DNA from 4 places in the Variovorax sp. GW821-FHT09D07 genome. Region 1 is predicted to be linked to each of the others. Evidence: predicted binding sites of a transcription regulator. Region 1 holds the regulator's gene; each other region holds the start of a gene.
The links. The regulator sigma-54, encoded in region 1, starts transcription at its own class of promoters, with help from an activator protein. The targets are predictions, from matches to a motif close to TGGCANGNAANCTGCTTT.
Positions count from the first base shown of each region.

Region 1 (2,194 bases):
TGGGCGAGCACTTCCGCATGTAAGGGAGGGTCGGGTCTCCATGAAGCAAGGGCTGTCCCTTCGCGTCTCGCAGCATCTGGCGCTGACGCCACAGCTGCAGCAGTCCATTCGCCTGCTCCAGCTCTCCACGCTCGAGTTGAGCCAGGAGGTCGAGCAGATGCTGGACGAGAACCCGTTCCTCGAACGCACCGCGGAAGAAGCGGCGCGCGAGGAATTCGGGCTGGACACGGCCGATGCGCCGGTGCCGCGCGACGACGCGGGCGAGGGCGAGGCCGAGTTCACGCCGTCCGCCGCCAGCACGTCCTCCACGTCCAGCGACACCACCTCCTCGACCCCCGACACCGACGGCCCCGCCGCCGAGATCGCCGAGCGCGAGCCCGACTGGGAAGGCGACGGCACCGTCGACATGGCGCCCGACGACAGCGAGTGGGGCAGCGATGCACCCGCACGCCAGAACAACCTGGGCGACGACGAGCGTGCCGACGCCACCGAGCTCGCGCGCAGCCAGGAGTCGCTGCAGTCCTTCCTGCACCGCCAGGCGCTGAGCCTGCGGCTCAATGAAAACGACTGCGCCGCGCTGCGCTTCCTGATCGAGTCGCTCAACGACGACGGCTACCTCGAAGACTCGCTGCCCGCGCTGGCCTCGGGCCTGGCGGGCGACGACAACGACCAGTTCGACGACCTCGTGCACCACTTCCAGGTGGCGCTGGGCCTGCTGCAGAGCCTGGAGCCGGTCGGCGTCGGTGCGCGCGACCTGGGCGAATGCCTGAGCATCCAGCTGAAGGCGCTCGCCAGCGAAGACGAGACCGAGGCCGAAGCGCTCATCCGCAAGACCGCCATCGCGATCTGCAAGCAGCCGATGGAGCTGCTCGCGCGGCGCGACTTCAAGCGCCTGGCCACGCTCACGCGCACCAACGAAGAGCTGGTGCGCTCGGCGCTGCAAGTCATTGCGCGGCTCGAACCCAAGCCAGGGCGCCGCTTTGTCGACGTCGAGCGCAACATCGTCATTCCCGACGTGATCGTGACCAAGACCGGGCGCGGCACGAACGTGAAGTTCCGCGTCATGCTGAACCCCGAGGTCATGCCGCGCCTGCGCGTGCACGACATCTACGCCGGGGCGCTCAAGTCGCACAAGGGCGAGGGCAGCCAGGCGCTGTCGCAGCGGCTGCAGGAGGCGCGCTGGTTCATCAAGAACATCCAGCAGCGCTTCGACACCATCCTGCGCGTGAGCAACGCCATCGTCGAGCGCCAGAAGAGCTACTTCGTGCACGGCGAGCTGGCCATGCGCCCGCTGGTGCTGCGCGAGATCGCCGACGAGCTGGGCCTGCACGAGTCGACCATCTCGCGCGTGACCACCGCCAAGTACATGGCCACGCCCTTCGGCACGGTCGAGCTCAAGTACTTCTTCGGCTCGGCGCTGGGCACCGAGACCGGCGGCAACGCGTCGAGCACCGCGGTGCGCGCGCTGATCAAGCAGTTCGTGAGTTCGGAAAGCATCAAGAAGCCGCTGTCCGACAGCCAGATTTCCGAGATGCTGAAAGAGCAGGGCATCGAGTGCGCGCGCCGCACCGTCGCCAAGTACCGCGAGGCCTTGCGCATCGCACCGGCCAACCTGCGCAAAGCCCTGTAGAAAGCCCACGATGACCCGTCGCCTGCTGTCGCGCTGGGGGCATTGGGTCTTCGCCCTCGTGGCTGCATCGCTGTTCGCCGGCTGTGCCACCTTGCCCGACGAGGCACCGCGCCCGCCCACCAAGGCCATCGCCGTCTCGGCCGACACCGCGCTCGGCAAGATCGCGCTGGCCTCGCAGCCCGACCCCGACCTCAGCGGCTTTCGCCTGATGCCCGGCGGCGATTTCGCCTTCGACACGCGGCTGCAGCTGGCGCGCCGCGCGCAGCGCACGCTCGACGTGCAGTACTACCAGATCGAGAACGACGAGACCGGCCGCTACCTGCTGCGCACCCTGCGCGATGCGGCCCAGCGCGGCGTGCGCGTGCGCCTGTTGATGGACGACCTGTACACCTCGGGCGAAGACGAGCTGCTGCTCGGCCTGGCCGCCACGCCGAACGTGGAGCTGCGCCTGTTCAACCCGTTCCCGGCCGGGCGCGGCAGCCTGCTCAAGCGCTTCACCGCGTCGCTGTTCGACTTCAGCCGCGTCAACCGCCGCATGCACAACAAGCTCTTCATCGCCGACGG
Region 1 covers NZ_JBWKOY010000012.1:66,521-68,714, forward strand. Annotated here, with positions in the region: gene lptB (LPS export ABC transporter ATP-binding protein) at 1-23, shown strand, start outside; gene rpoN (RNA polymerase factor sigma-54) at 41-1,630, shown strand; gene AC07OX_RS28925 (phospholipase D family protein) at 1,641-2,194, shown strand, end outside.

Region 2 (2,194 bases), on a different contig from region 1:
TGTCGATCGCCACGCCGCCGCGCGGGCCCACGGCCAGCAGGCTCTGGCGCGCCAGTTCGTCGCGCGGGCGGATGCCGGCGGAGAACACGATCATGTCGGTCTCCAGGTGCGTGCCGTCGGCGAACACCATGCGGTGCCGCGCGCTCGCGCCGTCGACGATCTCCACCGTGTTGCGGCCGGTGTGCACGTGCAGGCCCAGCGCCTCGATGCTGCCGCGCAATGCACGGCCGCCGCCTTCGTCGACTTGCACCGCCATCAGGCGCGGCGCGAACTCGACCACGTGCGTCTCCAGGCCCATGTCGCGCAGCGCCTTGGCGCATTCCAGGCCCAGCAGGCCGCCGCCCACCACCACGCCGCTGCGCGACCTGGCGCCGCAGGCCTTCATGGCGTCCAGGTCCTCGATGGTGCGGTAGACAAAGCAGTTCGGCCGGTCGCGGCCCGGCACGGCCGGCACGAAGGGGTTGGAGCCGGTGGCCAGCACCAGCTTGTCGTAGGCGATCACCTCGCCGTCGGCCGTGGTGACGGTGTTGTTGCGCCGCTCGACGGCCACGGCCCGCGCGGCCAGGCGCAGCGTGAAGCCGCTGCGCTCGAAGAAGCCGGGCTCGACCAGCGACAGGTCGTCGGCCGTCTTGCCGGAGAAGTATTCGGACAGGTGCACCCGGTCGTAGGCCGGGCGCGGCTCTTCGCACAGCACGGTGACCTGTGCGCCGGGAATGCCGAGCGTGTGGAGTTGCTCGAGGAACTTGTGGCCGACCATGCCGTGGCCGATGACTGCGATCTTCATTGGGGGTCCTGCACGCAACCGGCCCTGGAAGGCGCCCCCGCAGCCGCTGTCGAACAGACAGCGTCGTTGGGGCCCCCGCGACGGAACGGATGCGAAATGGGTTGGAGCAGACGAACCGGCGGCGGGCGGCCATCGGTGCGCTTGAACCCCGCCGTCGTTAGCGGAGGCACTGCGAACCCGCCGCAGAAGCCGGTGGGTCGCAACCCTGTTCAGCAATAAGCGTGCCGCGCTCAAAAGCCCTTGTGGCGGGGCTCATCGGCCGGTGGCGCACCGAAAGCGGACCGGCGCCGGCACGCCGCGCACGTGCGTCGTGCGCCGGCGCTCTCCGCATTGGTGCGCCGGGGTTGAAGGGCGGATGGGGGCGGCGGCGCCGGCGCGCGGGGCTTTTCCGTATGCTCGGGGCCTTGCAACGCAGGGCGAACGCCCTCCACGAACCCCGAAGAACTTGCCATGTGCGGCTCCGAACTCCATTCCCTCCCTGAAGGTGTCCAGCGCGTCTCCCGCGTGCTGCAGGACGCCGGCCACCCCCATGCGCCCCGCATGCTCGACGACGCCTGCCGCACCGCGCAGCAGGCCGCCGACGCGCTCGGCATCTCGGTCGGGCAGATCGCCAAGAGCATCATCTTCCGCCGCAAGAGCGACGAGGCGGCGGTGCTGGTCATCACCTCGGGCGACAAGCGCGTCGACGAGAAGAAGGTCGATGCCATCGTCGGCAAGACCGGCCGCGCCGACGCCGACTTCGTGAAGGCGCGCACCGGCTTCACCATCGGCGGCGTGTCGCCGGTGGGCCATGTGACCAAGCCGGTGGTGCTGATCGACCGCGAGCTGTTCCGCTTCGAGGAAATCTGGGCCGCCGCGGGCCACCCGCACGCGGTGTTCCAGCTGCACCCGACCGATTTAGAGAAGCTCACCGGCGCGCCGGTGGCCGACGTGGTGTGAACTTCGACGAAGCGCATGCGCTCGCCGAGCGCGCAGGCACCGTGCAGCGCATGGACGGCGAGGTGCCCTCGCCGTGCTCGTCGGTGTGCCGCATGGACCGCCTGAGCGGCTTCTGCGAAGGGTGCCTGCGCACCATTCCCGAGATCGCCGGCTGGAGCAAGATGGAAGACGACAGCCGCCGCCAGGTGTGGCGCGCGATCGAACTGCGGGCCCAGGCCGGCATCTGGCGCGTGCCCGAACCCACCACAGGAGACCACGACGCATGAAGCACATCGACTTCTATCTCGATTTCATCTCGCCCTACGCGCACCTGGCGTTCGAGCACCTGCCCGAGGCGCTCGAAGGCCTGAGCGTGAGCGTGGCCTACAAGCCGGTGCTGCTGGGCGCGCTGCTCAAGCACCACGGCCAGCTCGGGCCGGCCGAGATTCCTTCGAAGCGCAGCTGGACCTACCGCCACGTGCTGTGGCTGGG
Region 2 covers NZ_JBWKOY010000006.1:43,140-45,333, forward strand. Annotated here, with positions in the region: gene nirB (nitrite reductase large subunit NirB) at 1-784, opposite strand, end outside; gene AC07OX_RS21460 (YbaK/EbsC family protein) at 1,235-1,723, shown strand; gene AC07OX_RS21465 (DUF1289 domain-containing protein) at 1,720-1,989, shown strand; gene AC07OX_RS21470 (2-hydroxychromene-2-carboxylate isomerase) at 1,986-2,194, shown strand, end outside.
Region 2: nirB (nitrite reductase large subunit NirB) is a predicted target of sigma-54. The motif match lies at 994-1,011, and genes of this name have one in related genera.

Region 3 (2,194 bases), on a different contig from region 1:
AGCCCGGCTCGCCCACCATGAGCAGGCTGTGGCCGCCGGCCGCGGCAATCTCGAGGGCGCGCTTGGCGCCGGTGTGGCCCTTGACGTCGGCCAGGTCGGCATAGCGCGGGGCGCCGTCGCCGGGCGCGGCGCGCACGCGGGTCCAGCCGTCGTCGCTCGCGTCGACCGGCCCGCCGCCGCTGGCGACGAACTGGCGCACCACGTCGAGCAGGTGCCGGGCGCCGTACACCTGCGCGCCGGGCACCAGCGCGGCCTCCTGGGCGCTGTCCAGGGGCAGCACCAGCCGCACGGCCGTGCCTTGCGCGTAGGTGGCCACGGCCATCGCGAGCGCGCCGCGCACGGGGCGCAGTTCGCCCGACAGCGAGAGCTCGCCGGCGAACTCGTGGCCGGCGAGGCGGGCGTTCTCGATCTGCCCGCTGGCCGCGAGGATGCCCAGGGCGATGGGCAGGTCGAAGCGGCCCGAGTCCTTCGGCAGGTCGGCGGGCGCCAGATTGACCACGATCTTCTTGTTGGTCGGAAATTCGAGCCCGGCGTTCTGGATCGCCGAGCGCACGCGCTCGCGTGCTTCCTTGACCTCGGTCTCGGCCAGCCCGACCAGCGTGAAGCTCGGCAGGCCGTTCGCCAGATGCACCTCGACCGTGACGGCGGCGGCCTCCAGGCCGAGCAAGGCGCGGCTTTGCACCAAAGACAGACTCATTTTTCTCCCTCTCCCCAAGTTGGTGCGCCTGCGACGTGCAAGCCCAGGACCGTGCAGCGTGCAAGCGTGTGCAACTGCCGGAAACAGGGCTTGTAACGATTTGGCGCTCATCGCCGGACACCTGCGCCCTCTGGCCGGGGCGGTATTCGTGCAGTTTGGCACGCTCCCTGCTTTGAGGGTGCTCAGGTCCAACAACACACTTGCGAGGAGTTCCCTGATGACGCACCGTACCGCCGCCCAGGCGTTGATCGTTCTGGCCACTGCACTGACCGCCTCGGGCGCCGCCATGGCCCAGGCCGCCGACGCCGCCGCACCGGCGCCCGCGCCCCTGCTCACGGGCAATGTCTCGCTGACCACGAACTACAAGTTCCGCGGCCAGGACCAGGACATGATCGGCAAGAACGACTACGCCAAGACCAAGGGCTTCAAGCCCGCCATCCAGGGCGGCTTCGACTACGCCTTCGGCGACAGCGGCTTCTACATCGGCAACTGGAACTCCAGCGTCAACTGGCTCAAGGGCAACAGCATCGAGAGCGACCTGTACGGCGGCTACAAGTTCAAGGCCGGCCCGGTCGACATGGACGTGGGTGCGCTCACCTACATCTACCCGGGCAACTCGGTGGGCAACACCACCGAGCTGTACGTGGGCGCCACCTACGCCAACGACAGCTTCGGCTCGTTCACGGCCAAGTACTCGCACACGGTGTCCAAGGACTACTTCGGCTACGCCGGTGCCAAGACGGGCTCGGGCCTGAAGGGCCGCAACACCGGCTACCTGAACCTGGCCTACAGCAAGGAGATCGTGCCCAAGGTCACGCTCAAGGCCGCCGTCGGCTTCACCAACATGTCCAGCGACATCCGCAGCCTGGGCTACAAGAGCTACGTGGACTACAACATCGGCGCCACCTACGACTTCGGCAGCGGCCTGACGCTCACCGGCTCGGTGCAGGGCGCCAACAAGAAGTCCAACTACCAGGTCGTGGCCTACCCGGGCATCGAGATCCCCGACTTCGGCACCTTCGGCACCACCTACTACTCGCCCAACAAGGCACGCTTCATCCTCACGCTGACGAAGACGCTGTAATCGACAGAACAACCAGGCGCGGCCCACGTTGCCGCGCCGCCTTTCATCCATCCAGAAGGAGCAACTCATCATGAAGCTGGTCACAGCCATCATCAAACCGTTCAAGCTCGACGAGGTGCGCGAAGCGCTCTCGGCCATCGGCGTGCAGGGCATCACCGTCACGGAAGTGAAGGGCTTCGGTCGCCAGAAGGGCCACACCGAGCTGTACCGCGGCGCCGAGTACGTGGTCGACTTCCTGCCCAAGGTGAAGATCGAGGCGGCCATCTCCGACGAGCTGGTCGACCGCGTGATCGAGGCGGTGGAAGGCGCCGCGCGCACCGGGAAGATCGGCGACGGCAAGATCTTTGTCTACAACCTCGAACAGGTCGTGCGCATCCGCACCGGCGAAACGGGCCGCGAAGCCCTCTGATCGA
Region 3 covers NZ_JBWKOY010000007.1:100,810-103,003, forward strand. Annotated here, with positions in the region: gene AC07OX_RS23265 (YifB family Mg chelatase-like AAA ATPase) at 1-697, opposite strand, end outside; gene AC07OX_RS23270 (TorF family putative porin) at 915-1,781, shown strand; gene glnK (P-II family nitrogen regulator) at 1,852-2,190, shown strand.
Region 3: AC07OX_RS23270 (TorF family putative porin) is a predicted target of sigma-54. The motif match lies at 854-871, and genes of this name have one in related genera.

Region 4 (2,194 bases), on a different contig from region 1:
GCAGCCCGACGAGGAACCCGACCGCAAGCTCTGGCCCTTCTTCCAGCAGTACCTGGCGCCGAAGCCTTCCCAGGACCTGCCGCCGCTGTACCTGGGCTTCGGCCTGGCCGACCGCTTTGCCAGCAACCACAAGCTGCTGGCGGACGCCCTGCCGCCGGGGCGCGTGTTCACGACCGAAGGCGGCCACGACTGGCCCGAGTGGCGCCAGCTGTGGCGCAACGTGCTCGACGTGCTGCCGCTGCCCTCGCTGGGGCGTGCACGGCCGCAGCCGGCTACACGGTTTCCGGCAGCGGCGTCTCGGGCGTCATCAGCGATGCCATCGGCCATCGCGGCTTGACGTCGAAGGCGTAGCGCTCCGAGGCCTGCGACAGGCCTGATTGCAGACGCATCGCGGCGGCCATGGCGATCATGGCGCCGTTGTCGGTGCACAGATGCAGCTCGGGGTAATGCACGCGCACCTTGCGCTTGGCGCAGGCCGCGTTCAGTTGCTCGCGCAGGTTCTTGTTGGCCCCCACGCCGCCGGCCACCACCAGCCGCTTCAGGCCGGTCTGGTCCAGCGCCGCGAGCGACTTCTTCAGCAGCACTTCGACGATCGCCGCCTGCGTGGAGGCGGCCAGGTCGGCCTTGCGCGCCTCGAGCTGGTCGCCGAGCTTCTTGGCCTGCGTGAGCACGGCCGTCTTCAGGCCGGCAAACGAAAAGTCGAGGTCGCCGCTGTGCAGCAGCGGGCGCGGCAGCTTGAAGGCCGCGGCGTCGCCCTCTTCGGCCAGCTTCGCGAGCCAGGGGCCGCCGGGGTACGGCAGGCCCATGAGCTTGGCGCTCTTATCGAAGGCCTCGCCGGCCGCGTCGTCGATGGTCTCGCCGAGCAGTTCGTAGCGGCCCACGCCGTCGACCCGCATCAGCTGCGTGTGACCACCCGACACCAGCAGCGCCACGAACGGAAATTCGGGCGGATCGGCGCTCAGGAACGGCGACAGCAGATGCCCTTCGAGGTGATGCACCCCCAGCACCGGCTTGCCCAGCGCCACACCCAGTGCGCAGGCCACGCCCGCGCCCACGAGCAGCGCACCGGCCAGGCCCGGGCCGCGCGTGTAGGCCACCACGTCGATCTCGGCCAGCGAGCGCCCGGCCTCGGCCATGACGGCTTCGGTGAGCGGCAGCACGCGACGGATGTGGTCGCGGCTGGCCAGCTCGGGCACCACGCCGCCGTAGGCCTGGTGCATGGCGATCTGGCTGTGCAGCGCGTGCGAACGCAGCAGCGGCAGCGCGTCGCCGTGCGACTCGACCAGCGCCACGCCGGTCTCGTCGCAGGATGATTCGATTCCCAACAAGAGCATGGCGCCGAGTGTAGGGGCCGCCCGCCGGCGGCGCCGGCGAAGGGGCAAGCGAGGCACGGAAGTTGCACGAGCGGAAGGCGCCCCTTCCGCGCCCCCACGAATGACTTCCGGCCTGAGCTTCCTGATCGCCGCGCGCCGATGCGAGATCGACGCGCTGGACCAGCTCGCGCGCACCAGCGAGCTGGTCGGCGCCATCGGGCGGCTCGTGCATGCGCTGCAGCGAGAGCGCGGCATGTCGAACGTGTTCCTGGCCTCGCACGGCGGGCGCTTCGCCGACCAGCGCGCACCGCAGATCGCCGAATGCCTGGCGCTCGAGCAGCAGGTGCGCGCCGGCTTCGACCGGCTCGAGGCCGAGCACCACCGCGCGGTGGGCGCCGGCCACGGCGCGCGCCTGTTCAGCCGCATCGCCTGGGTGCTGCCCGGCCTGGACGCCCTGCCCGCGCTGCGCCGGCGCATCGACGCGCTCGAGCTCCAGCCCGCGCAGGCCGTGGCCGCCTTCGCCAAGCTGGTGGCCGGCCTGCTGGCCGTGGTGTTCGAGGCGGCCGACGGCGCCACCGACCCCGAGATCTCGCGCCTGCTGGTGGCGATGTTCAACTTCATGCAGGGCAAGGAGTTCGCCGGCCAGGAGCGCGCCTTCGGCGCCGCCGCGCTCGCGCTGGGCCGGGGCGACGACGCGCAGCGCCAGCAGTGGCGCCACCTCATCGAGTCGCAGGAGCGCTGCTTCCAGGTGTTCATCGATTTCTCGGGCGACGCGGTGCGCACGCTGTGGCACGACAGCCAGTCGGACGCCGTGCTGGCCGAACTCGAACGCCTGCGCCGCAAGGGCGCCACCTCGGTGCCGGCCGACGCGCTGCTGAGCC
Region 4 covers NZ_JBWKOY010000001.1:1,313,914-1,316,107, forward strand. Annotated here, with positions in the region: gene AC07OX_RS06000 (alpha/beta hydrolase) at 1-337, shown strand, start outside; gene tsaD (tRNA (adenosine(37)-N6)-threonylcarbamoyltransferase complex transferase subunit TsaD) at 273-1,334, opposite strand; gene AC07OX_RS06010 (nitrate- and nitrite sensing domain-containing protein) at 1,435-2,194, shown strand, end outside.
Region 4: AC07OX_RS06010 (nitrate- and nitrite sensing domain-containing protein) is a predicted target of sigma-54. The motif match lies at 1,386-1,403, and genes of this name have one in related genera.